Regions from separate parts of the Serratia sp. NA_13 genome, predicted to be linked through region 2. Evidence: riboswitches for the same ligand, from Rfam matches in the RefSeq annotation. Region 2 holds a riboswitch; each other region holds the start of a gene.
What was found. Region 2 has a riboswitch for thiamine pyrophosphate ahead of thiC (phosphomethylpyrimidine synthase ThiC). Riboswitches for the same ligand answer to the same signal wherever they lie in the genome.
Positions count from the first base shown of each region.

Region 1: another riboswitch for thiamine pyrophosphate. It lies ahead of ACUTSU_RS07140 (TenA family protein); the one in region 2 lies ahead of thiC (phosphomethylpyrimidine synthase ThiC).
Region 3: another riboswitch for thiamine pyrophosphate. It lies ahead of thiM (hydroxyethylthiazole kinase); the one in region 2 lies ahead of thiC (phosphomethylpyrimidine synthase ThiC).

Region 1 covers NZ_JBQZFV010000003.1:97,085-107,805, forward strand. The annotation lists gene ACUTSU_RS07125 (ABC transporter substrate-binding protein) at 1-238, opposite strand, end outside; gene ACUTSU_RS07130 (ABC transporter permease) at 252-1,022, opposite strand; gene ACUTSU_RS07135 (ABC transporter ATP-binding protein) at 1,019-1,774, opposite strand; gene ACUTSU_RS07140 (TenA family protein) at 1,771-2,451, opposite strand; TPP riboswitch at 2,514-2,616, opposite strand; gene ACUTSU_RS07145 (LLM class flavin-dependent oxidoreductase) at 2,787-3,809, shown strand; gene ACUTSU_RS07150 (GlxA family transcriptional regulator) at 3,887-4,861, shown strand; gene gap (type I glyceraldehyde-3-phosphate dehydrogenase) at 4,940-5,950, shown strand; gene ACUTSU_RS07160 (inositol monophosphatase family protein) at 6,152-6,940, opposite strand; gene ACUTSU_RS07165 (ABC transporter ATP-binding protein) at 6,965-8,026, opposite strand; gene ACUTSU_RS07170 (ABC transporter permease) at 8,023-10,248, opposite strand; gene ACUTSU_RS07175 (ABC transporter substrate-binding protein) at 10,356-10,721, opposite strand, start outside.
Region 2 covers NZ_JBQZFV010000025.1:1,866-12,586, forward strand. The annotation lists gene purH (bifunctional phosphoribosylaminoimidazolecarboxamide formyltransferase/IMP cyclohydrolase) at 1-121, shown strand, start outside; gene purD (phosphoribosylamine--glycine ligase) at 173-1,456, shown strand; gene ACUTSU_RS21935 (DUF1481 domain-containing protein) at 1,502-2,140, opposite strand; gene hupA (nucleoid-associated protein HU-alpha) at 2,210-2,482, opposite strand; gene ACUTSU_RS21945 (YjaG family protein) at 2,671-3,261, opposite strand; gene nfi (deoxyribonuclease V) at 3,310-3,996, opposite strand; gene hemE (uroporphyrinogen decarboxylase) at 4,006-5,070, opposite strand; gene nudC (NAD(+) diphosphatase) at 5,110-5,877, opposite strand; gene rsd (sigma D regulator) at 5,977-6,480, shown strand; TPP riboswitch at 6,520-6,644, shown strand; gene thiC (phosphomethylpyrimidine synthase ThiC) at 6,760-8,703, shown strand; gene thiE (thiamine phosphate synthase) at 8,696-9,334, shown strand; gene ACUTSU_RS21980 (HesA/MoeB/ThiF family protein) at 9,339-10,088, shown strand; gene thiS (sulfur carrier protein ThiS) at 10,085-10,285, shown strand; gene ACUTSU_RS21990 (thiazole synthase) at 10,287-10,721, shown strand, end outside.
Region 3 covers NZ_JBQZFV010000008.1:99,146-109,866, forward strand. The annotation lists gene rluF (23S rRNA pseudouridine(2604) synthase RluF) at 24-824, opposite strand; gene ACUTSU_RS13200 (YcgJ family protein) at 876-1,331, shown strand; gene ACUTSU_RS13205 (TonB family protein) at 1,381-1,722, shown strand; gene ACUTSU_RS13210 (winged helix-turn-helix transcriptional regulator) at 1,852-2,301, opposite strand; gene ACUTSU_RS13215 (MFS transporter) at 2,402-3,637, shown strand; partial or broken gene ACUTSU_RS13220 (GntR family transcriptional regulator) at 3,753-4,044, shown strand; gene ACUTSU_RS13225 (GNAT family N-acetyltransferase) at 4,358-4,783, opposite strand; TPP riboswitch at 4,851-4,942, shown strand; gene thiM (hydroxyethylthiazole kinase) at 4,979-5,773, shown strand; gene thiD (bifunctional hydroxymethylpyrimidine kinase/phosphomethylpyrimidine kinase) at 5,770-6,570, shown strand; gene ACUTSU_RS13240 (inhibitor of vertebrate lysozyme family protein) at 6,656-7,114, shown strand; gene gutQ (arabinose-5-phosphate isomerase GutQ) at 7,157-8,128, opposite strand; gene srlR (glucitol operon DNA-binding transcriptional repressor SrlR) at 8,121-8,894, opposite strand; partial or broken gene ACUTSU_RS13255 (transcriptional regulator GutM) at 8,986-9,261, opposite strand; partial or broken gene ACUTSU_RS13260 (hypothetical protein) at 9,235-9,419, opposite strand; gene ACUTSU_RS13265 (GntR family transcriptional regulator) at 9,508-10,194, opposite strand; partial or broken gene ACUTSU_RS13270 (hypothetical protein) at 10,538-10,721, opposite strand, start outside.

The sequences.
Region 1 (10,721 bases), on a different contig from region 2:
TGGCCAGATCGGCCTGTTTTGCCGCCACCAACCGTGGTGGTAGCGCCGGATCGGAAGGCGGTACAATCTTAACGTCCAGGCCTTCTGCCTTGAAGGCGCCGATCTGCTCGGCCACCATAATCGGCGCGTGATCGGGGTTGATATACCAGTCAAGCACCAGCGTCAGTTTTTCTGCGGCGGTGGCTTGCCCGGCCAGCGTAGTGCAGAGCATCAGTCCGCACAGGGTGTTTTTAATCATTGTCGATCCCTTGTTAACAGTCATTTTCCGGCGCCCAGTCAATCAGGCGCAGCAGCAGCGCGTCCACCGTTAGCCAAAGCAGGACGGTCATCAGCACCAGAATAAACAGCGCGGCAAAACAGACGTCGGTCTGCATGCGCGCGTTGGCGTTCAGCATTACGTACCCCAGCCCTTCCGCCGAGCCGACCCATTCACCGATGATCGCGCCGATCGGGGCGACGGCGGCGGCCATGCGCAGCCCGGAACCCAAGGCCGGCAGCGCCGCCATCAGCCGCACGTGCCGCAGTTGCGCCCAGGGAGAAGCGCGCAGGGTGCGGGCCAAATCGAGATAATCGTTATTGACCCGACGCAGTCCGTCGAAGAAGGCTGAGGTGACCGGGAAGAAGATCACCAACACGGCCATCACCACCTTGGCGCTGATGCCAAAACCGAACCACAGCACCAACAGCGGGGCCAGTGCAAACACCGGGATTGCCTGGCTGGTCAGCACCAGCGGCATTAGCCAGCGTTGCAGCTGCGGGGAATAAATCATGCACAGCGCCAGTACGGTGCCGAGCAATACCCCGGCCAGCAGGCCGCAGGCAATTTCAGCGGCGGTGATCAGCGTGTGGTAACCGAGATAAGCCCGGTCGTTCCACAGCGCCTGCGCTACTGAAGAGGGGGAAGGCAGCAGAAAGGCCGGAATATCGCCCAGCGTGACCAGTCCCCACAGCAATAGTAGGCCGGCAAACACCGTCAGGCTGCGACGCATCCGCGATAGACGGCTTTCAATCTGGGGTTTCATCCGGCGGCCCTCACCAGCTGCAACAACAGCTCGCTCTGGCTTTTCAGCAGTTGAGGATCGTCCGGTGCGCGCGGCGGAAACCCTTCGATAACATGGCTATCGTCAATACCGGCGGGATAGCGGGACAGTACCAGCAGATGATGGCTGAGACGGCAGGCTTCCATTGGGTCGTGGGTAATCAGCAATACGGTGTGCTGCGCCAGCAGTTCGGCGGCCAGTTGCTGGATCATGGCGCGGGTGATGGTATCCAGCGCCGAGAAAGGCTCATCCATCAGCACAATCGGCTGGCGTTCATACAGGGTTCGGGCGATGGCGGCACGCTGGCGCATGCCACCGGACAGCGCAGCAGGCAAGGCATTGCCATAACCACTCAGCCCCACGCGTTCCCGCAGGTGCTCGGCCCAGGACCGGTCGACCTTTTCACCGCGCAGCCGCGCGCCGAGACTGATGTTTTGGTCAATGGTCAGCCACGGGTAGAGAAAATCCTTTTGCCCCATATAAGCGATGCGCCCGGCAATCGGCAGGCCATCGCTGCCGGCAACCGAGCCGGAGGTGGGTTTTACCAGCCCGGCAATAATCTTCAACAGGCTGGTTTTGCCCGCACCGCTGGCACCGAGCAGGGCAACAAAGTTGCCGCCTGCGATATCGAAACTAAGTCGGTCGAAAATCACCTGTTGGCCAAAACGCAGGGTTAAATCCCGCACCTGAATACCTGGCCGCACGCCATGGTGCTGTGCGTTGACTATACTCATTGGGCATTCAGCCCCATTTGCCAGAAGGCGGATTCCAGCCGTGTGGCGGTGGTGAAAATCGCTGACAGTTCACCCAGGCGGCTTTCTGCACCGCGCTGGCGGCCGACGTTTTCCAGCAGATCGAGTGCGGCCTGCACCCCGGCCAGGTAGCCCGGATCGCCATAGTTGCGGATCCACGAAGCGTAGGGGTTGCCTGCCATCATCGTGGCAGGATCGTTCAGCAGTCGCAGGCCAATCTCGGCATAGCCAGCGACGCAGGGCAACAGCGCCGCCAGCAGGTCGAGCGCATCCCCGGAATGGCCGATATCGAGCACATAGCGGGTGTAATTGAGGGTTTCCGCGGCTTCTGGCTCGGCGGCAATCTGCGGCTCGCTGAGGCCCCAGTCGGCGCAATAGGCCAGATGCAAAGGCAGCTCGGCCACGATTGCATTGAGCGAAGCGGTGGCCGTGCGCATCTCCGGCAGGGTGCGCAGTTTGCTGACCAGCAGGGCGTAGGCGCGGGCAAAGTGGATCAGGAACAGATAGTCCTGGGTCAGATAGCGGCGGAAAGCAGGTTCGGGCAGCGTACCGGCGGCCAGTTGCTGAATAAAGGGGTGAGCGACATAGTCCTGCCAGTGGCTACCGGCGTGCAGGCGCAGTTGTCCGTAAAGACCGTCGTTGAATTGGGGAGTAAACATGGGACCTCCAAAAGTAAGTGGAGATCCGGGCGCGCTGAGGTATGAACAGGCAATGACTGATAGCGTGATTGCCGACCCGTCCCTTCGCTGGCATGACCCAGATCAGGTTCAAAGGGTTCGGCTTGCGCCATCTCAGCCCATTACAGGACACCCCTCGGAGGAGCCTGTTATACGATATTTACTTTTTGATTACAATGCTTGGGCGGGGGGAAGTCCGGAGGGATTTCTCTGCCAAAAACGGTTCGTTTAGTGCGGTCGAAGACAATTTTTCTGGCCTGACAGGGGGCATATTTGTCACTGTAATCCGGTCATAATTGAACCTAAGGACACTACCCATGAAGAAAATTGGATTTCTCTCTTTTGGCCACTGGACGCCTTCGTCACAGTCGGGCACCCGCTCGGCCAGCGATGCGTTGCTGCAATCGATCGATCTTGCCGTCGCGGCAGAAGAACTGGGGGCGGATGGAGCCTATTTCCGCGTGCATCACTTTGCCCGCCAGCTTGGCTCGCCATTCCCGCTGTTGGCTGCCATCGGTGCCAAAACCCAGCGTATTGAGATTGGTACCGGTGTGATCGACATGCGCTATGAAAACCCGCTGTATATGGTTGAAGATGCCGGAGCCGCCGACCTGATTTCAGGTGGACGTTTGCAGCTTGGCATCAGTCGCGGTTCTCCCGAGCAGGTGATTGATGGCTGGCGATACTTTGGCTACACGCCTGCCGACGGCGAGACCGAAGCCGATATGGCCCGTCGACATACCGAAGTGCTGCTGGACGCGCTGCGTGGCGAAGGCTTTGCCGAACCCAGCCCGCAACCGATGTTCCCTAATCCTCCCGGCCTACTGCGCGTTGAACCTTTCTCCGCCGGCCTGCGGGATCGCATCTGGTGGGGGGCCAGCTCAGACGCCACGGCAGTTTGGGCCGCGAAACTGGGGATGAACCTGCAAAGTTCGACGCTGAAAAACGACGAAACCGGCGAGCCGTTCCATGTGCAGCAGGCCAAACAGATCCGCGCTTACCGCGAGGCCTGGAAGCTGGCAGGGCATAAACGAGAGCCACGGGTGTCGGTCAGCCGCAGCATCTTTGCGCTGATGGATCAGCGGGATCGCAACTATTTTGGCAACAGCGGGCAGGAGGGCGATCAGGTGGGCTACATCGGCGATCAGACCCGGGCGATATTCGGCCGCAGTTATGCCGCCGAGCCGGAACTGTTGATCAAACAGCTGGCGCAGGACGAAGCCATTGCCGAAGCGGACACCTTGCTATTGACCGTGCCAAACCAGTTGGGTGTGGACTATAACGCCCATGTGATTGAGTCGATCCTCAAGCATATTGCACCGGCGCTGGACTGGCGCTGATAGGTTGCTAACCCAAAGCCTGCCAGCCTCTATGGAGGCGGGATTGACTTATTTTGCTCATTTTGTATTTTAAGGACATGCATAACTTTCTGATTATCGTCCCCGAAGGGGGCATGTTATTTGAGTCGGCAGGCATCGCCGACATTCTGATGCAAGCCAATCGCTTGAGGCCCAACGATGCTCCGCTCTACCGGATGTCGCTGGCCACCACGCAATCTCACCGGGTAGTCCATGGTTCGTCCGGTTTGAATCTGCTGGCCGACCATCGTCTCTCGGATCTCGACCCTGAGCAGGAACGCGACACCATCATAGTGACCGGAAAAGGCGCGACCGAAGAAGAAAGTGCCTACGTTGTCGACTGGCTGCGGCGTGCCGCACCCCAGGCGCGACGTATTGCGTCGGTGTGCGGTGGGGCGTTGCTGCTGGCCGAAGCCGGTTTACTGGATGGACGCCGGGCGACCACCCATTGGCGCTTGCTGGAAACCTTGCAGACGCGTTTCCCAAAAGTGCAGGTCGAAAATGGGCCGTTGTACGTGCAGGATGGCTCTGTCTGGACTTCCGGCGGGGTCAGTTCCGGCTTCGATCTCACTCTGGCGCTGGTGGAAGACGACTATGGTTTTGTTCAGGCGCGCGAAGTGGCGCAAGATCTGGTGATGTTCCTTCGTCGGCCCGGCGGCCAGGCGCAGTTCAGCCGTTACCCTTTAAATCAGGCTAAAACCCCTGGCCCAATCCGCGATCTCCAGTCGTGGATCCTGGAAAACCTGGCGGAAGATCTTTCCGTAGATAAATTGGCGGAACGGGTCGCCATGAGTCCGCGAAATTTTACCCGGGTGTTCACGCGTGAGACCGGGCTCTCTCCTGCCAAATTTGTCGAAGAAGGGCGTTTATATCTGGCCCGGCAACGCCTGGAGCAGAGTGCGGAAGGTATTGAGCAAATCGCCATCAACTGTGGGTTTGGTAATGGCCTCAATCTGCGGCGCGTTTTTGAGCGGCATTTGCAGCTCTCACCTACCGAGTACCGCGAGCGTTTTCATTCCCGCACATTGGCCTAAATTGATCTATGAACGTCCTTTTCGTCATTTCTCTCCCGGTTTAAATTGGTGACAGAGCCAATAATGAAGGAGTAGATCATGGTCAAAGTGGGCATTAATGGATTCGGCAGGATCGGCAGGAACGTGTTGCGTGCGGCGTTAGGGCGCAGTGATTTTCAGGTGGTGGCAATCAATGATTTGACCGACAGCAAAACCCTGGCGCACCTGCTGAAATACGATTCGCTTTCAGGCACTCTGGCAGCCAGCGTCGAAGCCGGTGAGAACCAGTTGCTGCTCGATGGTCGGCCGATTCATGTTTTCTCCGAAAGAGATCCGGCTGCTATCCCATGGAGCAGCGTGGGGGTTGAGGTGGTGATTGAGGCGACGGGCTTCTTCACCGACAAAGCCAAGGCCGAAGTGCACATCACCCAAGGCGGTGCAAAGCGAGTCATTATCTCGGCACCGGGCAAGGACGATGATATTACGCTGGTGCTGGGTGTTAACCATCAGCAATACGATCCGGCCAAACATTTTGTGGTCAGCAACGGCAGCTGTACCACTAACGGCCTGGCCCCTGCCGCCCAGGTATTGCATCAGGCATTCGGTATTGAATACGGTTTGATGAATACCACCCATGCCTACACCAATAGCCAGGCGCTGCATGACCAACCGGAAAAAGACCTGCGCGGTGCCCGTGCCGCAGCGGAGTCGATTGTGCCTTATTCCAGCGGCGCCGCCAAAGCGCTCGGCAAGGTGATCCCAGAGCTGGACGGTCGCCTGACCGGTTACTCGCTGCGGGTGCCGGTACCGGTAGTGTCTATCGTGGACTTAACGGTCACGCTGAAACGTGAAGTGACGGCCGAAGAGATCAACGCGGCTTTCCGCCAGGCTGCCGAATCCGGCCCTCTCAAGGATATTCTTGGCTACAGCGATGAGCCTTTGGTGTCCAGTGATTATAGAGGCGACCCGCGTTCGTCGGTAATTGATGGACTTTCCACGCTGGTGATTGGCGGTAATTTGGTCAAGATCCTCGCCTGGTACGACAACGAGTGGGGGTTCTCTAACCGTCTGGTCGATCTGGCGGTTTTGATGGAAAAACGCGGTTTGTAGAAGAGTAGGGGCGCTGCATGCTGCGCCCCTCAGATTGATGACAAACACCCGAAAAACGTGGTTTTCGGATGTTTGGGGTAAATCAGAAGATATAATCCTTTGTTTTTATTAGCCCTCAGATCAGAGCTTTTAACCGCAATGGACTTTGTCAGCAGTTTCAGGGGCGCTGCATGCTGCGCCCCTATGCTGAACCCAGCCAAATTACAGTTGCGCGATCTGCATTAAATCTTGTTTGGCCCCTGGCGCGACCGCCAGCACCGGCCCGCCGCGCAGCAGATGTTCCCCGTCGGTATTAAACGGATGGGTCCAGCCACCGGCTTCATTGACCAGGCAGTAACCCGCCAGACAATCCCAGGCGTGCATATAAGGCTCGTAATAACCCACCAGTCTTCCTGCGGCAACCCAGGCCAGCATCATGGCACCGGAACCGTTACGGAAGAAATTGCCGCCCACCGCGGTGATCGCGGCGGCTATTTCGCCAACGCGCTCGGGCGTGACATAGCTGTTGGCACCAAAACCGGTGACGTGGTTTTGCATGGTGCGCTGTGGATCCACCCGCAGCGGTTTGCCATTAAGCGTGGCACCTGCACCGCGTGCCGCAACAAAGCACTCTTGCTGACAAGGGGCGACGATCACCCCGATCACCGGCTCACCCTGATGAATAACCGCAATCGACACACACCAGTTCGGCATACCGTTAACGAAAGGGCTGGTGCCGTCGATCGGATCTACCACCCAGGTGTAGCCAGAGTCACCCGGCTGCAGGCCAAACTCCTCCCCCAAAAAACCGTCGTTCGGGAACTGCTGGGCGATTTTCTCGCGGATCAGTAATTCAACTTCGCGATCGGCTATCGATACCACGTCCTGCGCATCGCGTTTGGTTTCAATCACCAGGCTTTCGCGGCGATTGAAGTAGTCCAGCGCTTTGTCGCCGGCCGCTCGCGCAGCCTGTTCGGCTAGCGTCAGGCGTTGGGAAATCAGCTCATTCATTTTAGATCCTTAATATTTTGAGGCTCACTGGGCAATCAGCGCCAGTCCCTGAGATTTGAAATCAATGGCCACGCGGGTGGTCGGCGTCAGTTGGCGTTCCATCTGCACATCGACAATAAACAGCGCGCCGAGGTCGGTTTTCACTTCATACTCGATATGGTCGCCCAGCCAGGCGCTGTGGGTCACTTCGCCGTTTAATGCCCCGGTTTGCTCTGGCTGCAGGGTAATAAACTGTGGCCGTACCGAAAGCTGTGCGGCACCGGGGCGGGCTTTAGCGCCCGGCACCCGATATTGACGGCTGCCGAGGGTGATCAGCGCTTCGCCGTCATCCACCCGCTCAATGTCACAAGGTAGAATGTTGGCTTCGCCCATAAAGTCGGCGATAAATACCGACGCTGGCGAGTGATAGAGCTCCTGTGGCGCCCCCTGTTGGGCAATATGCCCTTCTTTCATGACGATAATCTTATCGGAGACCGCCAAAGCCTCTTCCTGATCGTGCGTGACATACACGGCGGTAAAGCCAAGGCGCTGCTGCAAGTCGCGGATCTCGGTACGTACCCTGCGGCGCAGCCGTTCGTCAAGATTGGACAGTGGCTCGTCGAGCAGCAGCACCTGGGGTTCCAAAACCAGCGCACGCGACACGGCAATGCGCTGCTGCTGGCCGCCAGAGAGTTCGGCGGGCAGGCGTTGGCCCATGTTTTCCAGGCCGACCAGTTTTAAGCCCTCACGCGCCCGATCCTGCGCTTCTTTACGCGGCAGGCCGCTGGCGAGCAGGCCGTACATTACGTTGTCCAGCGCACTCATGTGCGGGAACAGCGCGTAGGATTGGAACACCATGGCGACGTCGCGCTCATTGGCCGGCAGATGCGTGACGTCTTTACCGCCTATCAGAATACGCCCTGAAGTGGGGTGTTCCAGGCCGGCCAGCAGGCGCAGGGTGGTGGTTTTGCCACAGCCCGAAGGGCCGAGCAGCGTCACCAGCGTGCCGGGTTCGACGGTGAGCGAAAGGCCGGGCAGGGCGGTGAAGTCGGCAAACTGTTTGGTGACGTTCTCAAACACCACCGAACCGGAGCGAATGGCAGTCATAAGGCATTCTCCTGAGGTAAGGCCGCGGGTGGCGTCACCGGCGGGGTAGCAGTTATTGCGCGGCGCAGACGACGTTCGCCCACCAGCAACTGGAAGCTGAGGATCACCGCAAGCATCACCACGATAAGCACCGAGGAGTAAGCGATAGCCACGCCGTATTCCCCGTTTTCGACCAGCCCGACGATGTAGGAGGTGGCCATGTTGTACTGGGCGCTGACCAGGAAAATCACCGCGCTGATCGAGGTAATGGCCCGCACAAAGGCATAAACCAGTGCGGCGCTGATAGCAGGTTTCAGCAGCGGTAGGATCACTTTACGCAGGGTGCGGAAACTGCTGGCGCGTAGCGTCAGCGAGGCTTCATCCAGGCTGCGATCCAGTTGGCTCATGGCGGCGATGCCCCCGCGAACGCCGACCGGCATATTACGGAACACGAAACAGGCCACCAGGATCAGTGCGGTGCCGGTGATCTCTAGCGGCGGCAGGTTATACGCCATGATGTAACTGACGCCGATCACCGTGCCGGGAATGGCAAAGCTGAGCATCAACATAAACTCGAAGGTCTGGCGCCCGGCAAACTTCTGCCGCACGATCAGCCAGGCGGTGAGCAGGCCAACAATGGCGGTCAGCGGCGCGGCGATCAGGGCGATCTCCAGCGTGGTCCAGAACGAGTTCCAGGCGACGCCGGTCCAGACTATCTGGCCGCTGTTCCACTGGAAACCGAAGGCGCGGGCGTAATGACTCAACGTCAGGCTGTTATCCAGCCCCCAGGACTGGACAAAACCGCCGATCAGGATCATGCCGTAGACCACTAGCGTGAACAGACCCCAGGGGATTACTAACGCGTACACGCCATAGCGCAAGCCGCGTGGCAGCCCGCAGTGGGTGCCGGAATCCCCTTTGCCGGTGACGGTGGCGAAGTTTTTCCCCGCCAGCCACAGACGCTGCAAAATAAAGGCGCTAAGGGTGAAGCACAGCAGGATGATCGCCAGTACGGCGGCACGGCTTGGATCGTTTTGCGCGCCCACCACCGAGAAGAAGATCTCGGTCGACAGCACGCCGTGGCTGCCCCCCAGCACCATCGGATTGCCGAAGTCCGCCATGCTTTCGATAAAGCTGATCAGGAAGGCATTGGCCAGGCCGGGGGCCATCAGCGGCAGTGAAACATAGCGGAAGGTGCGCCAACGGTTGGCGCGTAGCGTCTGTGAGGCTTCTTCCAGCGAGGGGCTGACTCCTTCGACCACGCCAATCAGCACCAGGAAGGCTATCGGGGTGAAGGAGAGCACCTGCGCTATCCAGATGCCGGTCAGGCCATACAGCCAGCGGCCTGGCTCGATGCCAAACAGGCTGGCGAGCAGTTCGGTAACCACGCCGGCGCGGCCAAACAGTAGCATCAGCGCCAGGCCGATCACAAACGGCGGCGTGATGATCGGCAGCACGGTCAGCAGGCGCAGCCCTTTTTTAAATGGCAGTGGCGTGCGGGTGGCGGCCAAGGCAAAAGCCAGGCCGAGCAGCGTGGAACCGCTGGCGGTCATCAACGCCAGGGTCAGGGTGCGCCAGGCGGTACCGCAACTGCCGCCTTTCAGGCAACCCAGGCTCCAGATGGCCGGATCCTGCATATTGGCGATCAGGCCATCGGGTTTAAACGAACCGTCCGCGTCCTGTACCGAGGAGACAAACATGCTCAGTACCGGATAAAGCACGAAGGTGGTCACCAATGCGACCAGCAGCACAATGGCTGCCACCACAAAGGCATCCCCCTTCAATACGCCGCGCTCGGCCAACGCGAAAGAGAACAGCAGTAAAAAGGTGGTGATCAGCAAAATGGCACCGGCGCCAAAGGCAGGTTGGCCGTCGCTGAGCGTGCCAAACAGCTGTTCGCTCCACTGCCAGTTCCAGCCGCTGTAGCCGATGGCGTGGCCTTCAAACAGTAAAAACAGGATGCCGACGACGCTGGCGCACATCAACAGTTGCGAGCGCAGGCGGCCCACCGCCAGCAGGCGTGTCGGCGCGCAAACCAGCAGCATCAGCAGGGCAATCAGCAGCCAAGGGCGTTGAAAGGTCAGTATTTGCCACAGCGCGGGCGCACTGGCCTGATCCCACCACAGCGTACTCAGCCAGCCAAAGCCGAAGAACCCGGCTTCCTGGCTGTACCAGGGCAGTAACAATACGGCCAGTGCGCCCAGCACGAGGGCCCCGTCCAGGCGGCGGTTTTGAGCATTCATCGTAACCTCGAGAGTTCATATTTCCGTCACCGCACTTTGCATGGGCGAGAGTTACCTCGCCCGGTTTGTCGCAGAGCGCGTCACATTAGGGAGGAAAGGGACGTGAATTATTGGGCGCTGGCGCCGATCTCTTTATCCCAGCGGCTGAGCAGTGCCTTGCGTTTTTCTGTCGCGCCGTAGGTTTTAAAGTCGTAATCGATCAGTTTGATGTTCTCAAAGCGTGGCGCATATTCGGAAATCGCCGCGTTGCGATTCGACGGCAACTGGAAGGATTTGGCGTCTTTCATGTGCGATTGCGCATCAGCGCTGAGCGCCCAGTCGTACCACACCTTGGCCTCATTGAGGTTGCGTGCGCCTTTGACGATCGACATCGAGCCAATTTCAAAACCGGTGCCTTCGCACGGGGCAACGGCTTTGATCGGGAAGCCATCGACCTGCATCGCGACGGCATCATGCATAAACACGATACCGAC
Region 2 (10,721 bases):
GGTGGGCATCAGCTGCGTGATCCAGCCAGGCGGTTCGATCCGTGATGACGAAGTCATTGCCGCCGCCAATGAACACGGCATCGCGATGATCTTCACCGACATGCGCCACTTCCGTCATTAATCCTTCTTTTTGCCGCGTGCGCTACAGCGCACGCTCTGCGTGGAGCACCTGATGAATATTTTAATTATCGGCAACGGCGGGCGTGAACACGCTCTGGCCTGGAAAGCCGCTCAGTCACCGTTGGCAGATAAAGTCTATGTCGCACCAGGCAATGCCGGTACCGCATTGGAAAGCAATCTCGAGAACGTCGCGATCTCTGCTACCGATATTCCGGCGCTGGTTGCCTTTGCCCAGAGCCATGATATCGGTCTCACCATCGTCGGGCCGGAAGCGCCGCTGGTGATTGGCGTGGTTGATGCCTTCCAGGCCGCCGGCCTGAAAATCTTCGGTCCGTCCCAGGCGGCGGCCCAATTGGAAGGCTCTAAAGCCTTTACCAAAGACTTTCTGGCACGTCATAACATCCCGAGCGCCGAATACCAGAACTTTACCGAGGTTGAACCCGCGCTGGCCTATCTGCGTAGCAAAGGCGCGCCCATCGTCATCAAGGCCGACGGCCTGGCCGCCGGCAAAGGCGTCATCGTCGCCATGACGTTGCAAGAAGCCGAAGACGCGGTTCAGGACATGTTGGCCGGTAACGCCTTTGGCGATGCCGGTCACCGTATCGTGATAGAAGAGTTCCTTGAAGGTGAGGAAGCCAGCTTTATCGTGATGGTCGACGGCGAGAACGTAGTGCCGATGGCCACCAGCCAGGATCACAAACGTGTCGGCGACGGCGATACCGGCCCGAACACCGGTGGCATGGGTGCCTACTCCCCAGCGCCGGTGGTCACTGATGAAATCCACCAGCGCGCTATGGATCAGGTCATCTGGCCTACCGTGCGTGGCATGGCTGCGGAAGGCAATACCTACGTCGGCTTCCTTTACGCCGGGCTGATGATCTCCGCCGACGGCCAGCCGAAGGTGATTGAGTTCAACTGCCGCTTTGGCGATCCGGAGACGCAACCGATCATGCTGCGCCTGCGTTCTGATCTGGTCGAGCTGTGTCTGGCCGGTGCAGAAGGCAAGCTGGACGAGAAAACGTCCGAGTGGGATGAACGTCCTGCGCTAGGCGTAGTGTTGGCAGCCGGCGGCTATCCGGGTGATTACAACAACGGTGAAGTCATTCAGGGTCTGCCACAGCAGGAAAGTGCCGACGGTAAGGTGTTCCATGCAGGTACCCGCCTGCAGGGCGATGACGTGGTCACCAGCGGGGGGCGCGTGTTATGCGTAACCGCACTGGGTGAGACGGTGGCTCAAGCGCAACAACGCGCCTATCAATTAGCGGAAGGTATTCAGTGGCCGGGTAGTTTCAGCCGCAAGGACATTGGCTATCGGGCGATTGCACGCGGCAAATGATCTGAACACTACAACGCTCTTGGGCTCCGCAATGCGGGGCCTTTTTTATAGCTGGTCTTCTTTCGGTTCCCAGCGGCAAAAATCATCGTTCGCCACCAGCAGCAGTTCACGCCCTTCCGGCGCATCCAACCAGGCTATATTCACCGGCTGACTGCTATTACGGGCACGTCGCGCGATCCAGACTTTGGCACTGCTATCCAGCTCCGGCTTCAAGGTTTGGCCATCACAGGTTTGCACTACTCCCTGCTGCCAACGCCCCTGCAACAACTTCACCTTACCGACGCGCAGCGCATTGCTCAGTTCCAGCACCCGTCGTGCCTGATATCGATACAGCGCGATTTCATCGCTGGTCAGTTGTTCACGCCGCGTGGCCAGTTGGCGCTGCATAAAGCTTACTCCACCGTCATCGGCAAAGCGTAATTGAATGGAGTCTTGATCGCCATCGGCGTCAGTGCGTTTGATTTGGCGCAGCTTACCGTCTTGATATTCGTACAGTGTGGTAACGGTGCCCGGACCACGATAGGGGCTATAGACGCTCATCAACACCAGTGGACGGTGCCGATCGTCATCTTTACGCCACAGGCGCATCACGCCCTGGTCGGCCACATAACCGCTGGCACTAAAGGAAGGAAGATCTGAATGACTGCTGCAGGCGCTCAGGCCAGCGGCAATGCCGATGACCATAAGCGCCTGTCGGATAAACAAAAGGGGCACAATTGCCCCCCAGTTTAATCTTTTCACCAACACACAGTATTACTTAACTGCGTCTTTCAGTGCTTTGCCAGAAACGAACGCAGGCACGTTAGCAGCTGCGATTTTGATTTCTTTACCAGTCTGCGGGTTGCGACCAGTGCGCTCGTTGCGGTGGTTTACCTTGAAAGTACCGAAACCAACCAATTGTACTGCATCACCTTCTTTCAGAGACTCAGTAATAGCAGCCAGGGTGGATTCCAGAGCCAGTTTAGCTTGTGCTTTGGAAAGGTCAGCCTTGTCCGCGATTACATCAATCAGTTGAGTCTTGTTCATAAGTTATCCTTACAGTGTGTTTATCGTTTGCAAAGCATCGAGTGCGACGGATATGCCGATGTACAGCACTCCCTGCATACACGCACCGATAGCCACTTTTTTTCCGCCCCCCAAATGTAGACCAGACAGGGTGCGGATGTGAAGCCTTAAGGCATGACAAATCAGGCGTTAAATCACGTTTTCTTGCCTTATTGCGTTAATTTTATCCCGATATTACTAACCGCAGCCTCGCGGAGGTCAGAACGCAACCCTTTGATCAGTTCCAAATCGCGTTCTTCGCAGTCAGCCAACAGGCGGAAAATTTCCCATTGGATGTCCCATTCTTCCTCTACCGCAGGCAAAACCTTGAGCTCATCGTCGGTCATTTCTTTACCGGCCTGAGTCATTTCCAACATCGCCACGGTGCGAATTGACGTTTCGCTGATGGCGATGGCGTGCTCTAGCGTCTCCCCGCTGAGTCGCGAATGGATCAGTTCCCCTAATGCGATACAGGCGTCAATCGCCGGGTAAACGCCGTAAAGATCGTAATCTTCTGCCGCGGGTATCGCCTCTTCCAACTTCTCCAGTTGGCTGTCAAAGTTGACCTTGGCGTCCTTGACCACCAGAGTTTCCCACACCAAATCCAGAATGCGGCGGTAAATTGCCGGTTCGCCGAACTCGGTTTGCAGGCAGAACATCTGGTAATTCGGATACATACGCTCGCACAAACTAGCCATAAAGGTCAAATGTTGCCAGCTTTCAAGCTTTTCCAGACGTAAATGAATCGGGTTACGTAGCATTATTCACTCTCTTACGCGTTATCTGCGCCGCAGTGTACCCGAAATCGGTCATTGCGACACCTCTGGATGCTGCTGCAGCCAGCGCTGGAAGGCCGGGCGGCGTGAGGCGATGGCGTCGGCCCAGCGTGTAGGTTCCGGCAAACGGTAGCCCGCCATGCAACGTTGAACCCACGCCAGTGCACTGTCGGCACCGACGCGGTGACCGGTGGAGATAAACAGCGGATTACAGCGCGCCTTACTGCGCCATACCCAACCAAGCTGCTCGCCTTTGTCCTCCAGCGGGGCCAAAGCGCCTACAGCCTCATCCAGCGGGGCGAACTTACCGCACAGGCGCTTTTTGGCTACGCCGATGGTCGGCACGTTAACCAGCAGGCCAAAATGGCTGGCTACGCCCAGACGGCGCGGATGCGAAATGCCATGACCGTCAACCAGCACCAGGTCAGGCTTTTGATGCAATTGCTCCCAGGCTGCGAGCAACGCTGGATATTCGCGGAACGATAAAAAACCGGGGATATAGGGCATGGTGGTGGCAACCCGTGCCACCTGGTACTCCACCAGTTCCAGCGACGGATAGCGCAGGATGGCGATGGCAGCTCGAGTCACCGCGCCTTCCTGCTCAAAGCCCACATCGGCACCAGCGATAAAGGCCGGTGGAGCGACCAAAAAATCATCCTGGCGAATGACTTCGGAGGCGCGCAGCCGTTGTTCTGCACGCAGGGCTTGAGTCTCTATCACATCCAATCCTTAACGATGGTATTTCCCCGACTGCGCGTGGACCGCCTCAACAAAGGCACCGGCGTTTTCCGGCGGTACGTCCAGGTGAATGCCGTGGCCCAGGTTGAATACGTGTCCTTCGCCGTGGCCAAAACCGGCCAGAATGGTTTCCACTTCCTGACCAATCCGCTCAGGTGACGCATACAGCATGGAAGGGTCCATGTTGCCCTGCAGTGCGACTTTGTCCCCTACGCGGCGGCGTGCATCAGCGATATCGGTCGTCCAGTCGAGGCCGAGCGCGTCACAACCGGTGGCCGCCATCGCCTCAAGCCACTGGCCGCCACCTTTGGTGAACAGCGTGACCGGCACACGACGGCCGTCGTTTTCACGCAGCAGGCCGTCAACAATCTTGTGCATGTAATGCAGCGAGAACTCGCGGTAGTCACGACCGGTCAGCACGCCACCCCAGGTATCGAACACCATCACCGACTGCGCACCGGCTTTAATCTGGGCGTTAAGATACAAGATGACGCTGTCTGCCAGTTTATCCAGCAGCAGGTGCAACGTAGCCGGTTCGGCGTACATCATTTTTTTCAGTTTGGTGAAGGCTTTACTGCTACCGCCTTCCACCATATAGGTCGCCAGCGTCCATGGACTGCCGGAGAAACCGATCAACGGTACTTCGCCTTTCAGCTCACGACGGATGGTACGCACTGCGTTCATCACATAACCCAGTTCCACTTCTGGGTCGAACGCCGGCAGCTTGTCGACATCGGCACGGCTGGTGATAGGCGAGGAGAAACGCGGGCCTTCACCGGCTTCGAAATACAGGCCCAGCCCCATGGCATCGGGAATGGTGAGGATATCGGAGAACAGGATCGCTGCGTCCAGCGGGAAACGACGCAGCGGCTGCAGCGTGACTTCACAAGCCAGCTCCGCATTCTTGCACAGCGACATAAAATCACCGGCCTCGGCGCGGGTAGCCTTGTACTCCGGCAAATAACGACCGGCCTGACGCATCATCCATACAGGGGTCACATCCACCGGCTGACGCAGTAGTGCGCGCAGGTAACGATCGTTCTTCAACTCATTCATTATGGGGCTCCCTTATTCATCTGCCGGTATTGTAGCGATTTATTGCTCACGGCATAAGGCTACGGTGTCCTCTATCAGGCGACGCGCTACCGTGCCGGGCGGCGGTAATAGCGGCAACCGATCGTAGCGGTACCAACCGGCGTTAAGCAGCTCTTTCGGATCGTGGCGGATCTCGCCGCGGTGGTAATCGGCCATAAAGGCCATCATCAACGAGTGCGGGAACGGCCAGGGCTGTGAGGTGACATAACGCAGGTTTTTGATTTCAATATTACTTTCCTCCATTACCTCACGTGCGGCCGCCTGCTCCAACGTTTCGCCAACCTCGACAAAGCCGGCCAGTACGGTATGAATACCGCCGCGATGGCGCACATGTTGCGCCAGCAGGATCTCATCGTCCCGTCGAATGGCAACGATCACGCAGGGGGCGATTTGCGGGTAGTAGCGCTCCCGGCAGTTGCCGCACAGGCAGGCACTTTCGGTGCGGCTGAGATGCATTTCATGGCCGCAGTAACCGCAATAGCGATGGGAACGGTAAAACTCGGCCAATTGTACGCCCCGTCCGGCAAGCTGGAACAGCCCGCGATCGAGTTCTAACAGTTGGCGTACCGATCCCATCTCCTGTGGCATTACATGGCGCACCAGCCAGACCGGCAACCCTTCCCATTCACCAATACTACGGGCCATTCTTCCCTGCAGGGAAAATGACGCGGCCAAACCGCACGGTAATTCACCGTTCGGTAACCAAAGTTTGCTTTCATGGCTGACGATCCACCAGCCATTTTCATTACCCGTTAATGCAAGTTCCATATCGTTGTTGCACAACCTCAGCTTCACTGGCACTCTACAAACCGGCCTTGTTACATTTTAATAACTTACTGTTACGTTTTATTACTTACGGAGTCAAACATGCTCAACCGTTTGGAAAGCCTGACTCAGCGCGTTGGTGGTAGTAATGAATTAGTAGATCAATGGCTTCAGGCACGCAAGCAGTTGCTGGTCGCCTATTGTGCCCTGGTGGGCATTAAACCTAACAAAGAAAAGCATACGCCGCTGAATGAAAAAGCGCTGGAGAACTTTTGCCATAATCTGGTGGATTACCTCTCCGCCGGCCATTTTCATATCTATGACAGAATAATCAAACAAGTGGAAGGCGCATCCAGTCCGAAAATGTCTCTGGCGGTCAACATCTATCCCAAGCTGTGGACCAATACCGAGCAGATTATGGCTTTCCACGATCGCTATACCGATGCGGATATCGATCAGGACTTGTGTCTGGAATTACATCAGGCGTTGTCCGACATCGGTGAAACGCTGGCGGCTCGTTTTACCCTTGAAGACAGGCTGATCCAACTGGCGGCTGAAACCTGGCAGCAGGCTGAACCGGACAAGACGCTGGATCCGGCCCGTTAAAATTTTGTAGTCTTTTTTATTATCCCTCCTATACTGGAGGGCATCTTGTCGGAGTGCCTAGCGCCTGATTTGTTCATCAAATTGGCCAGGCTGAGACCGTTAATTCGGGATCCGCGGAACCTGATCGGGTTAATACCCGCGAAGGGAACAAGAGTAATCTATCGCCACAGGCAGGTGACCCCGATTTGGGATACTCCCGCCTTGCTGGCCAGCATCATTACTCCCTCCGAGCTCCAGACAAGCAATTTTCCCAACTCATCACACTGGTAGGAATTTGCTATGTCTAGCGTTAAAAAACCCCGCGCTCGTAAAGAGCAACGCGAAGAAGCCCAGCAGTTTATCAACACCCTGCAAGGCGTTTCCTTCCCCAACTCACGCCGTATCTATCTGCAGGGTTCACGAAGTGACCTGCAGGTGCCAATGCGTGAAATTCAGCTCAGCCCGACGCTGATCGGTGGCGATAAGGACAACCCAAAGTACGAGCCAAACGAAGCCATTCCGGTGTACGACACTGCCGGCCCTTACGGTGACCCTCAATCCGAACTCAATGTGCATACCGGCCTGGCCAAGCTACGCGCCGGCTGGATCAAAGAACGTGGCGATACCGAGGTCCTCAAGGGTGTCAGTTCAGGTTTCACCCAGCAGCGCCTGGCCGATGAAGGTCTGGATCACCTGCGCTTTGAACATCTGCCGTTGCCACGCAAGGCACAACCGGGTAAATGCGTAACCCAGTTACACTACGCGCGTGCCGGCACCGTCACTCCGGAAATGGAATTTATCGCCATCCGCGAAAATATGGGCCGCGAACGCATCCGTGGCGAGGTATTACGCCACCAGCATCCTGGCCAAAGCTGGGGGGCCAACCTGCCGGAGAACATCACGCCGGAATTCGTCCGCCAGGAAGTCGCCGCCGGGCGCGCCATCATCCCCGCTAATATCAACCACCCGGAATCCGAACCGATGATTATCGGCCGCAACTTCCTGGTGAAGGTTAATGCCAACATCGGCAACTCGGCGGTGACTTCTTCGATCGAGGAAGAAGTCGAGAAACTGGTGTGGTCCACCCGCTGGGGCGCAGATACCGTGATGGATCTTTCCACCGGTCGCTATATCCACGAAACCCGCGAATGGATCCTGCGCAACAGCCCGGTGCCGATTGGCACGGTGCCTATTTATCAGGCGCTGGAAAAGGTCAACGGCGTGGCGGAAAACCTCACCTGGGAAATGTTCCGCGATACGCTGCTGGAGCAGGCGGAGCAAGGGGTTGACTACTTCACCATTCACGCCGGTGTGCTGCTGCGTTACGTGCCGATGACCGCCAAACGCCTGACTGGCATCGTCTCCCGCGGCGGTTCGATCATGGCCAAATGGTGCCTGTCGCATCATCAGGAAAACTTCCTGTACCAGCACTTCCGCGAAATTTGTGAAATCTGCGCCGCCTATGACGTATCGCTGTCGCTGGGTGACGGCCTGCGCCCCGGCTCGATTCAGGACGCCAACGACGAAGCGCAGTTCGCCGAGCTGCACACGCTGGGCGAACTGACAAAAATAGCCTGGGAGTATGACGTGCAGGTGATGATCGAGGGCCCTGGCCACGTGCCGATGCAGATGATCCGCCGCAACATGACCGAAGAGTTGGAACACTGCCACGAAGCGCCGTTCTACACCTTGGGCCCGCTGACTACCGATATCGCACCTGGTTATGACCACTTCACCTCCGGCATAGGGGCCGCGATGATCGGCTGGTTCGGCTGCGCCATGCTGTGTTACGTCACGCCGAAGGAACACCTTGGGTTGCCGAACAAAGAGGACGTCAAACAGGGGCTGATCACCTACAAAATTGCCGCCCACGCCGCCGATCTGGCCAAGGGACACCCTGGCGCACAGATCCGCGATAACGCCATGTCCAAGGCTCGCTTCGAATTCCGCTGGGAAGACCAGTTCAACCTGGCGCTCGATCCCGCCACCGCTCGCGCTTATCACGACGAAACCCTGCCGCAAGAGTCCGGCAAAATCGCCCACTTCTGCTCTATGTGCGGGCCAAAATTCTGCTCGATGAAAATCTCTCAGGAAGTTCGCGACTATGCCGCCGCGCAGGAAGTGGCCAAACCGATAGAAGTGCAGCTAACCGGCATGGAAAAGATGTCAGCCGAGTTCCGCTCACGCGGCAGCGAGCTGTACCACAGTGCCGGCAACCTGCAAGAGGTACTGAGCAATGACTGATATCACCACTCCCTTCCCCGCCACCCCTCACAAGTTGGGGTTATACCCGGTGGTCGACAGCGTTGAATGGATTGCCCGTTTGCTGGAGGCGGGCGTGACCACGATCCAGCTGCGCATCAAGGATCTGCCGGATGAACAGGTCGAGGACGACATTGCCGCCGCCATTGCTCTCGGCAAGCGCTACCACGCTCGGCTGTTTATTAATGACTACTGGCGATTGGCGATTAAACACGGTGCCTATGGCGTACATCTCGGCCAGGAGGATTTGGACACTACCGATCTGGCCGCCATTCACCGTGCCGGGCTGCGTTTAGGGGTTTCTACTCATGACGATAGCGAACTGGCCCGCGCCATTGCGGTGAAACCTTCCTATATCGCGCTGGGGCATATTTTTCCGACGCAAACCAAAGATATGCCTTCTGCCCCACAGGGTCTGGTGGAGCTAAAGCGCCATGTCGCCGGGTTGAGTGACTATCCAACAGTGGCGATCGGCGGGATCAGTATCGATCGCGTGGCGGCAGTGTTGGATTGTGGCGTCGGTAGCGTCGCCGTGGTCAGCGCCATTACCCAGGCGTCGGACTGGCGCACAGCGACCGCACAACTGCTGCAACTGATTGAAGGCAAGGAGTGATGCCATGCTGAACGATCAAGAATTCCTGCGCTACAGCCGCCAGTTGCTGCTGGAAGACATGGGCCCCGAAGGCCAGGAGAAGCTAAAACAGTCAACGGCGCTGATCGTCGGGCTGGGGGGTTTAGGCTCCCCCGCCTCGCTTTATCTGGCCGCCGCTGGTGTCGGCACCCTGCTGCTGGCCGATGACGATAGTCTTCACGTCACCAATTTGCAGCGTCAGATCCTCTATCGCAGCAGTGACGTTTCCCAAAGCAAAGCCGCTCTGGCAAAGCACCAGCTACAGGCGCTGAACCCAATGGTCGAATCCATTGCGCTGGAACAGCGTCTGCAGGGGGAAGTGTTACAGCGCGCCGTACAACGCGCCGATTTAATTTTGGACTGTAGCGATAACATGGAAACCCGCCATGCGGTGAACGCCGCCTGCATTCAGGCTGGGAAACCGCTGATCAGCGGCAGCGCTGTGGGTTTCAGCGGTCAGCTGCTGGTGATAGAACCGCCCTATACCCACGGCTGCTATGCCTGCCTGTATCCGGAGCAAACTGAACCCCAGCGCAACTGCCGTACCGCTGGAGTACTCGGCCCCGTAGTCGGCGTCATTGGCACCCTGCAAGCGCTGGAGGCGATAAAAATGCTGGCGGGAATGCCTTCATCACTCAGCGGCAAGCTGCGGTTGTTCGATGGTAAACGACAAAGCTGGAGCACCTTGCAACTCAGTCAGGCCAGCACCTGCCCGGTATGCGGAGGCGCAGCATGAAAATTCGGCTTAATGACCAGCCGCTGGAACTGGCGCAGCCCATCAGCATCAGCGCCCTGCTCCAGCAACTGGAACGCCATCAGCCGGGCACCGCGCTGGCTATCAACCAAATCATCATCCCGCGCGCCGACTGGGCTAACCACCTGGTGCAAGACGGCGATGACATCCTGCTGTTTCAAGCGATCGCCGGAGGCTGACATGCTACAAATCGCCGATATCACTTTTACTTCACGCCTATTTACCGGCACCGGTAAATTCGCTACCCCAGCGCTGATGCTGGAGGCATTACAGGTCTCCGGCTCGCAGTTAGTCACCATGGCAATGAAGCGTGTTGACCTGCGTGGCGGTAATGACGCTATTCTGGCGCCGCTGCAACAACTGGGCGTACGCCTGTTGCCGAATACTTCCGGTGCCAAGACCGCTGCAGAAGCGGTGTTCGCCGCCCGGTTGGCTCGCGAGGCGCTTGGCACCCACTGGGTGAAACTGGAAATCCATCCCGATGTGAAATACCTGCTGCCGGACCCGATCGAAACCCTGAAGGCGGCGGAAATATTGGTGAAGGAAGGTTTTGTGGTGCTGCCTTATTGCGGTGCCGATCCGGTGTTGTGTAAACGGCTGGAGGAAACAGGCTGT
Region 3 (10,721 bases), on a different contig from region 2:
ATTTCTTGATAAATTCGGTTTTGTTATAACGGGGTATCGTTGGGCAACAGATTATTGTTGCCTGGCGGTATCTCGATTCCCCTTAGCAGGTCTGGATCCTCGGACGAAGAGTGCTCCAGCAGCTTAAACAACTCGGCCCGTTCATCCTCGGTCAAGTCCCGCCATTCACCCAGCGCTAACCCTTCCAGTTTTATGTTCATAATGCGCACGCGCTCAAGCTTGGTGACTTGGTAGCCAAAGTATTTACACATGCGGCGGATTTGGCGGTTAAGCCCCTGCACCAGCGTAATGCGAAATACCTGTGGGGCGTCTTTTTCCACTTGGCAAGGTTTCGTCACTGTATCCAATATCGGCACGCCCGCTCCCATGCCCTGTATAAACTCATCGGTCAGCGGTTTGTCGACGGTGACCAGGTATTCTTTTTGGTGATTGTTGCCGGCGCGCAGGATCTTATTGACCAGTTCACCGCGGTTGGTCAGAAAAATCAGCCCCTGAGAGTCTTTATCCAGGCGGCCGACGGGGAAGGTGCGCTGGCTGTGGTTAACGTAATCACCGATGTTGTTTTGCACGTGTTTGCCCATACTGGTGATGATGCCCACAGGTTTATTCAGCGCGATCAGCACCAGATCTGCATCATTACACGGTGCTATCTGCTGCCCGTTAACATTCACAACATCGCCAATAAATACCGGCGCACCCAATGCGGCCAGGTTATCGTTGATAAAAACCTTACCCAGTTTGATATAGCGATCAGCCTGACGGCGGGAACAGATACCGCTGTCGCTAATGTATTTATTCAGGCGAATGGATGATTGAGTTGGCATGGTATCCCCGTAAAACGCGGACTATACAGCACCCAGGGAGCATTGCGAAGGTTGCTTAAAATTGCACATCGTCAAAGCCCTGTTTTTTATGGCAGTATGATGCTCCAAATAACGGGCGCTCTGCCATTAAACGAGGCTGACTCATTGAATCAAATAGCACTTTCGTTCTCACTGACTTTGCTGCTTGCCGCATCCGTGTTGCCTGCGCATGCGAAGCAAAACTCATCCCTCAAGTCACCGGCATCAGGCGTGTTGTGCGACCGTTATGCCTGTGCGAATGGCACGGATGGCATTTCCCGCCCATTGACCGAAAAGTATCTCGGCAAGAAAGTCGCCAACAAACTGTATTCGCAAGGTGACTTCGACCCGACCGAATTCACCTTTGCTAATGGCATTTTCTGCGATGTCAAAGAGCGACTGTGCCGCGAGGATCGCTACTACGGCGAAGGCGGTAAACGCACCGGAGCCGTTTCCAAGAAATACACCGAGCTGCTTTTCGGCCACTAAACTGCCAGAGACAGGTCGTTACACGAGCTAACTTAAGGAGTGAGTTGCAATGATGAAATCTATCGTCAAGATGATGCTGTTAGCATTTTTATCGCTATCTCTGACTGCTTGCATCGGAACTGGCAGTGAACAGACCGGTAGATCACCATCAAATTCAGTAACTGCCCAGCAGAAGCCGCAAACCGACTTCGCCAGAGTTAAATTTGACGTTGATGCAGATGGGCGTGTCCAGAACATACGTCTTCTTGAGTCTCATTCCAGCGGTATTTTTGACAATGAGATGAGGATGGCAATGCAGAAGTGGCGTTATGAAAGCGGTAAATCTACGGAAGATCTCATTGTTAACATCCGTTTTAAAAAAGAGAGTCCTGCAGTAGGTGAATCATTTTAGGCCAGTGTAAAACGCATTGAAGAAGCTGGAGCTATGGCCCCAGCATGTAGACTCAGGTTAGATCTTTCATCCTTTCGCTTTCCCGCCAATTATCTGACGCAACGACGGTAGTGCTTTACTCACAGGATTTCATTCATCACCCGCCTTCACCACCAAAGTATTCAGCGGCGTAAGAACCTGCCCGGTGCTGCCGGTTGGCGTCATACGCGGGATCGGTTGGCGGGTATCGCTTTCTACCAGTGTTGATCTTGCCTCTTGTGCCTCAAACAGATAATCCTCCCCCCACTGGCGCAGGCCGACAATTACCGGGAACAGGGCGCGTCCCTTGTCGGTGAGAATATATTCCTGATAGGCGCTGCCGTCTGAGGCGGGGGCAATCTCCAAAATTCCGTGCGCCACCAGGGTGCGTAGCCGGGTGGAGAGGATATTCTTCGCCATCCCCAATCCTTTTTGAAACTCACTAAAGCGGCGTACACCGTCGAAGGCGTCGCGCACAATCAGCAGCGACCACCAGTCACCAATCACATCCAGTGTACGTGCCACCGGGCACTGTGCATCTTCCAGACTTTTGCGTTTCATGGTTTTCCCTTCCTGTAGCGATATCTGGTTGCATTATAAAACCTCTGCGCGTAAAGTTCATTGGGTTTAATAATAAAACCACCTTGGTTTGGAGCAAACGATGAGTGATAAAACGCTGGATCCGATTTGTGTCGCGAAGGGCGGGGTGCTGAGTCGTCTGCCTGCGTCGCTGGTGTTATTGCTGGCGGGGGCCAGCGCCTTTAGCGTGGCGAATGTGTATTACGCTCAACCTTTGCTGGACGCCATTGCCCAGGATTTTCATATCAACCTGGCGTCGGTGGGCATGGTGATCACTGTCACTCAGTTAGGCTGTGCATTGGCCTTGTTGCTGGTGGTGCCGTTGGGCGATCGGGTTAATCGGCATCGGCTGCTGGCGCTTCAGCAACTGCTGCTGATTGCCGCACTTTGTGTAGTCGGTTGGGCGGACAGCAGTCTGCTATTGCTGGTCGGCATGCTGCTGGTGGGTTTACTGGGTACCGCCATGACCCAGGGATTGGTCGCCTTCGCCGCCACCTTGTCAGCGCCGCATGAGCGGGGACGGGTAGTGGGCGCTGCGCAAGGTGGGGTAGTTCTCGGGTTGTTATTGGCGCGCACGCTTTCCGGCGCACTGGCGGATATCGGCGGCTGGCGAGCGGTCTACTTTTTCTCTGCGGCAGTAACCTTGCTCCTGTTGCCGGTGCTTGCGCGTCTGTTGCCCGTCCCCCACACAGCGCCTTCAACACTCAGCTATCCGGCGCTGTTGCGATCAATGCTGATGCTGCTGTGGCGCGATCGTACGCTGCAGATCCGCGGCATGCTGGCGCTGCTGATGTTTGCGGCATTCAGCATTTTCTGGAGTGCCCTGGTTCTGCCGCTCAGTCAGGTGCCGTTTAATTTTTCACATTCGGTGATTGGTGCCTTTGGTCTGGTGGGCGCGGTAGGGGCGCTGGCGGCAGTACGTGCCGGACATCTGGCCGATCGCGGCCTGGGGCAGTTGGCAACGGGTATCTGTCTGTTGCTTTTGGTGCTGGCCTGGTTGCCGCTCGGCCTGCTGAGTTACGGGCTGGGATGGCTGATTATGGGCATTGTGCTGCTCGATCTGGCCGGGCAGGCCATTCACGTGTTGAATCAGAGTCTGATTTTCAGCGCACATCCGCAGTCTCATAGCCGGTTAGTCGGTTGCTACATGTTGTTCTACGCGGTGGGCAGCGGGCTGGGTGCCTTTGCCAGTACCCACGTGTTTGCTCTGGCGGGTTGGTACGGCGTGTGTTGGCTGGGGGCGGGCGTCAGCCTCACAGCCTTGTTGTTCTGGGGGCTGACGTTGCGTGCAATGCCAGTCTCAGATGCGGCGCATTAGCGGCATCCTTTCGGTTCTGGGACAGGAGTCATATATAAAATTCAGTGCTCCCATTGTTTGTCATAATTCACCGCGATACTGTTAGGCCGCCTGGTTTAAACCAATAAAGTGAGCTATGGAAAACAACGCTACCGTTGAACTGGCCAAGCAAAGGCTCAATGACTGGCTGAGTCAGGGCGCGATAGCCCCGGCGGCAAGCTTCCTTCGGAGCGAGAGCTGGGGGAATTGCTGAACGTTAAGCGCATGACACTGAGTCAGGCGCTGCTATTCCAGGATATTCCGTAAGGATCGTCGGGGCTGGTTTGCGGCATTGCCACGTTTTAACTACAACCCCAATTCGTCTACCAGCTTCAAACAGGCGGCCATTGAGCAGGGGCGTTTTCCTTCCTGGGGCTATATGACCAAGGGGCGAATCTTGACGGCTCCAGTGGCTATTTGCGATGTGCTGAAGGTGAGAGAAGGGGCGGAGATTTTAGGCAGTTTTATCGGCTATGCCCCGGCGATGTTTTGCTTCAGCCTGTACGGCCACATTCTTGATGCCTTCCCTGGGCTAACCGGCTACAAGATTGTCTTTGGCCTGATGGGCATGTTTGCCTGCGCCGGGATTATCGTGTCGGGGCTGCTGGTCAGAAATATCCGCGCACGCGGCAAATTGACCCCGACGGTTTCTGCCGTCTGACCTGGGCTTTATGAAAAGGGGCGCCATAGCACGGCACCCCCTTACTTTGTCGGCGAGTGCATCAGGTAATAGTCTTCCGCGCCGTCATTGCCGGTAGCGATCGTCCGCCAGCCGTGTTTGTGGTAAAAGGCCAGTGCCTTCTCATTCTTCACCAGGCATTTCAGCGAGCCGGTGGCGGTGAATGTTTGCTCCGCCGCCTGCAGCAGGGCGCTGCCGACGCCAAGAGGCGGTAGCTGAGGGTCGATATACAGATTGTGAATAAAGTTATCCTGACGATAAATCGAGACGAACCCCAGCCGCTTGCCGTTTTCTTCTGCCACCCAAATGTCCTCACCCAGAGTCGAGCGATCGAAATCCTCCAGTCGGTAATCTTCGGTATCACACCAGGGGAACGCCGCCTTGCGCGATGCCAGATACAGGGTGCGTAGGAAGGGGCGATCGGCCTCTTGGTATTTTCTTATTCGCATGGCGGCTCCTTTTTGTTTTTTGCCACTATAGCGCGATTGACCTCACCGGCGGCAAGCCCAATAATGGCGGTCTGACTCGGGGTGCCTCTAGGGGCTGAGATTTTACCCGTATTACCTGATCTGGATTATGCCAGCGTAGGGAAGTCTCGGTGCCCCAACCGGTACCCGCCTTCTTGAACGCCGGTTGGGAGGAATATGCTCGCTCGACCTGATGTTTTACCCGGCGCTCGCGCCGCGGCCTGTTTAACCCAATTTAAACGCCAACCCCCCTTGATTCACTGCCTGACCAACGAAGTGGTGCAGGAGCTGACGGCTAACGTATTGCTGGCGCTCGGCGCTTCCCCGGCGATGGTGGTGGAACCGACCGAAGCGGCACAGTTCAGCCAACTGGCGGATGCCTTGCTGGTCAATATCGGCACCCTCAATGCCTCGCGGGCCGAATCCATGCTGGCAGCAGTAGAAGCCGCCAATGCGGCAGCTACCCCCTGGGCGCTGGATCCGGTCGCCGTCGGTGGACTGGTCTATCGCACCGCCTTTGCCCAACGTTTGCTTGGCGAAAAGCCTGCGGCAATCCGCGGCAACGCTTCTGAAATCATGGCGCTCAGTGGCCTGCAGGCGAGTGGGCGCGGTGTCGACAGCGCTGACGATTCGCTGGTAGCGTTACCGGCGGCGCGGGAGCTGGCTCGTCTCAGTGGGGCGGTGGTGGCGGTGACCGGCGGGGTGGATTACATCACCGATGGCCAGCGTGACTGGGCGGTTACGGGTGGCGACGTGCTGATGACGCGAGTGGTGGGTACCGGTTGCGCACTTTCGGCCGTGGTGGCGGCATTTTGCAGCCTGCCGGGCGATCGCCTGGATAATGTGGCGACCGCCTGCCGGGTGATGTCACTTTGCGGTGAGCGGGCGACGCGCTGTGCCGCCGGGCCGGGCAGTTTTACCCCCGCATTCCTCGATGCTCTGTACCAACTGCGTCCGGAGGATCTGCAATGAAACGGATTAATGCGTTAACCATCGCCGGCACCGATCCGAGCGGGGGGGCCGGCATCCAGGCCGACCTGAAAGCCTTTTCCGCGCTGGGGGCCTATGGTGCCTCAGTGATCACAGCGCTGGTGGCGCAAAATACCCGCGGCGTGCAGTCGGTGTATAACATCGAGCCGGCTTTTGTCGCTGCCCAGCTTGATTCCGTGTTCAGCGATCTGCGTATCGACAGTACCAAGATTGGCATGTTGGCCAACGCCAATATTGTGCAGGCGGTGGCGGAGCGTTTACGTCACTATCAGCCGTCGTTTGTGGTGCTGGATACGGTGATGCTGGCGAAAAGCGGCGATCCCCTGCTGGCACCGGAGGCCGTGGAGTCGATTCGCTGGGAGCTGTTGCCGTTGGTGTCGATCATCACGCCGAACCTGCCGGAAGCGGCGGCACTGCTGGAATGTGCCCCGGCGGAAAATGAACGCCAGATGCGTGAGCAGGGGCGAGCACTGTTGGCGATGGGTTGCCAGGCGGTATTGATGAAGGGCGGCCATCTCAGCGAGAGTGAAAGCCCGGATTGGCTGTTCAGCGCGGGGCAGGAGCAACGCTTTACTGCGCCGCGCGTAGCGACCCGCCATACGCACGGTACCGGATGTACGCTGTCTGCCGCATTGGCAGCCTTGCGCCCACGTCACGACGATTGGGCCGGCACGGTCGCTGCCGCCAAGGATTATCTGCAAAAAGCCCTGCAGCAGGCCGATACGCTGGAAGTGGGGCACGGCATCGGGCCAGTACATCATTTTCATGCCTGGTGGTGAGTCAACTTTTTGCTACCCTTGTGGTCTGACTGATCCAGGCCCGGTATTGGCCGGGGGCTATCAAATTTTATCAAGGGAGAAGGCCATGACAGGAAAAAACGCACTTCGCGGCGCCATCTTCGGCGCATTGCTCAGCTTCAGCGTGGGTGGCTTTGCCCAGCAGATCGTCACTACCTCGGACGTGATCCAGCAGCCGGGTTATCAAACCAGTTGGCAGAACATGGTGAAGGGGCAGGCCCGCTTGCCTGGCTGGGCACGCAAAGGGGTGGGGACTTCAACCCCGGCGCAAAGCCTGAGCTGGAAAGGCCAAAATTATTTAGTGGGTAATCTGTGCAAGCCACACGACTGTGCCAACAACTTTATGATGGTGGCGTTTAAAGAAGACAAGTCGCAGGCCTGGGCAGTACGCGTCGAGGTGGCGAATAAGCCGGAAGCGATTGATCATCCGAAGAAATATGCCAAATACCAATGGCTGGGCAAGCCCGATGAGGATATGAAGGCGCTGCTGAAGCAACAGTTCGAGAATAATCCGGACTGGAAATAAGGCAGCCAGGGGCGCAGCGGTCTGCGCCCCTGAATACCACGCTCAGCCGATACCGGCCTGATGCAGGTCATGCAGGTTGATGGCACCCACCAACACCCCCTCCAGATTGACCACCGGCGCAGCGCTGATGTGCTGTTCGTGCAACGCTTCCAGTGCTTCTCCGGCGCGCCATTGTTCCGGTAAACGGTAGCCGGGGCGAGTGATCGCCGGGCTTAACGCATCCTGAAGGCTATTGCCCTTCACCAGCCAGCGGCGCAGGTCGCCATCAGTAAACACCCCCACCACTTTTTGCTGTGCGTCGCACACGGGCACCAGTCCCAGTCCGGTGCGGCTCAGTTCCAGCATCGCTTCCATAACGTTGGCGCTTTCACTGACCTGCGGCAGGCGATCGCCGGTGCGCATCAGGTGATGTACCCGGTTCAGCAGACGTGCACCCAGACTGCCGCCCGGATGCGAACGGGCAAAGTCTTCGGCGTTGAAACCGCGTTGACGCATCAGTGCCATCGCCAGTGCATCGCCCATCATCAGCGTATTGACCGCGCTGGAGGTTGGCGCCAGCCCCATCGGGCAAGCTTCACGTTCAACGCTGATGTCCAGCACGCAGGCTGTCGCCTGTGCCAGCGGTGACTCTTTGCCGCCGGTAATGGCGATCACCGGGATGTTATTTTCCGCCAGTAACGGCAGGATCAGATCCAGTTCTTTGGCACGGCCAGAGTAGGAGATAAACACCACCACGTCGTCGGCACCGATCATACCCAGATCGCCGTGCAGCGCTTCCGCCGGGTGCACGAAGAACGATGGCGTGCCGGTGCTGGCCAGCGAGGCAGCAATTTTTTTACCGATATGGCCGGATTTACCGATGCCGGAAATCACCGCCTTGCCGCGGCAGTTCAGCAGCAGTTCGCAGGCACAGACGAAGTTGTCGTCCAGCCGTGCTAGCAGGCGTTGTGCTTCGGCCAGCTCAATTTCCAGCGTTTCGCGGGCGAAGGCCAGCAGGGCGGCACTGTTACTCATCAGAATCTCCTACCAGAATGATATTAATGCCTTTCGCTTGCAGCGCGGCGAGATAATCCGGGTTGATTTTTTTATCGGTGATCAGCGTATCGACGGCGCTCAGGTCGCAAACTACATTGGGGCTTTTGCGGCCGAATTTTGACGAATCCACCAGCAGGATAATACGGCTGGCGGCTTCGCACATCGCCTTGCTGACGTTATGCACTTCGTTAAAGGTGGTGACACCGGCATTGAGATCCACGCCGTCAGCTCCGATAAACAACTTATCAAAGCTGAATTGCTGGAAAGCCGATTCGGCCAGGCTGCCGTGGAAGGATGCCGATTTTTTGCGGTAAGTGCCACCGGGCATCAGGATAGTCTGGTCGTTATCCAGCTCCACCAGTGCATTGACAATGTGCAGGCTGTTGGTCATTACCGTGATGTTATTGAACTGCGCCAGATGCGGGACCATTTGCAGTACCGTACTGCCGGTATCAAATATCAGCGAGTCACCGTCGTTGATAAGCCCAATGGCGGCGTAGGCGATCTGGCGTTTCTTTTCGGTATTAATGTGAGTTTTTCGGTCGATGGGCTGGTCGCTATCGTCGCGGCTGAGCACTACGCCGCCATAGGTGCGGATCACCTCGCCTTCGTCTTCCAGGAGGGTGAGGTCTTTACGAATGGTGGTGCCGGTGGTGGCGAAATGCGCCGCCAGGGCATCCACTGCCGTTTTGCCATGTCGCTGCAGATATTCAAGGATAGCGGCCTGTCGCTGCTTTGGTTTCATAGCCCGTCCTGTTCACAAGAGTTGAGCATTTCCCTTTAATGAATGATTCAAAATGAAAGGTAATATCTTTTAATATGAAAATATCATGATTTGGGGCAATCGCTAACGATAGTGCTGTCCTGCATGCGCGAACCTCGGGGAAGATCACATCTGGGCGTAGATCTCGCTGGTGCAAACCATGCAACCGGGCGATTGGCCGCGGTTGGGCAAAAATGGTCAGGCCGCGCATCAACATACTGCCGCAAACTCGCTGTTCAGTATCGCAGGCCAGTGCCAGCACCACCCGTGGCCGAAAGCGTCCGCCGGAACGTCCGACCCCGACGCTGCCCAATTGGCACAGGCCGTCGAAGGCCGGCCAGCCGGTCAGTTCGCTAAGCCGGTCGACGATCGACGGGCGGGTACCGGCAGTGATGTACACCACTTTTTCCCCGGCTCGATCGGTAACTGCAACGGGCCACCCCAGCCGCTATCTAAAAAGCGGTGATTGAAGCTGTAAAAACGATAGTAATGAAATCCTGATGGCAAGGAGAAACAATAGATGCGATTGAGAGGAAATGCCTTTTGTAAAGCCAAATAGCGGGGGGCGCTCGCCCCCTTGAAGGTCAGTGCTTGACTATTCGGCGTCGAACCACTCGGTATTCTGCAAAGAGATGGGGGTAATGGAGTAGATCATCTCTTGCAGGTGCTCATGGATGGCGCGCTCGGCGGCATCGGCATCCTGCGCCTTCAGCGCGGCAAAAATACGGTAATGCTGCTGCAGCAGGCTTTCCGGCGGCGACACTTCGCTCAGGCTGAGAAAACGCACCCGATCCATGGTGGCCTTGATGGTTTCTATGGTCTCCCAGGCCAGCGGGCATTCGGCAAACTGGGTGAGCAACTGGTGAAATTCATCGTCCAGCGCCAGGAATTCACGCGTCTGTTTGTTCTGCGCCGCCAGCTCTTGACGGTGCAAATTATGCTCCAGCGTCATCAGCTGTTCCTGGGTAATGCGCTCTGCCGCACGGCGCACAATTGCGCATTCTACCGCCTGACGGATAAAACGCCCGTCGGCTACCCGTTTGGCCGAAATCTTCATCACGAAAGTCCCGCGCTGCGGCAAGATCTGCACCAATCCGGCCTCCGCCAGCTTGATAAAGGCTTCGCGCACCGGTTGGCGCGAAACGCTAAAGCGGGTGGAGATCTCTTTCTCTGACAACAGCGTGCCGGGGGGAATGGTGCAGTCAACAATATCCTTACGCAGGAAACGGTAGATTTGCTGATTAACCGGGAGGCTATTGGTGAGATTGTAGGATTCAGACATGGTGACGATCGGTCATCTGGCTTGGATTTGGATGCCACCATACTAGCAGATTATCTTGCTGTCGCGGCGGATAATTCTTAATACGGTTAGGCGAACGCTGAGTGGACTCACTCAGCGTCAGACTGATGGCAAAGCTCATTTCTGCACAGAGCGAGTAGGGGGCGATAAATAAAAATCAGGAAAATTAATTTATTGATTTTCGGCTGATCACCACAAAGCAGGAAAAACCACGCTTTTTCCTGCTTTGCCAGTAACCTAACGCTGAGTGGATCCACTCAGCGTTTTATCCAGATCAAACTGGCAGTAGTCTGGCCACACTCTCTTTGGCACTCTGCGTCAACAGCGCCAGATGCCAACGAATGGCGTCCAGCATGCAGTCGCTGATCTGCGTATAGCCGACCAAATAACCCAGATAAGCGAGAAATGAATGGCTGCCGTTGAGCATCCGCAGCTTTATTTCTTCGTAGGGCAGCACGTCGCTGACCAGTTCCGTATACAACAAATTCTGCTGCCGCAGGTCGGCGATT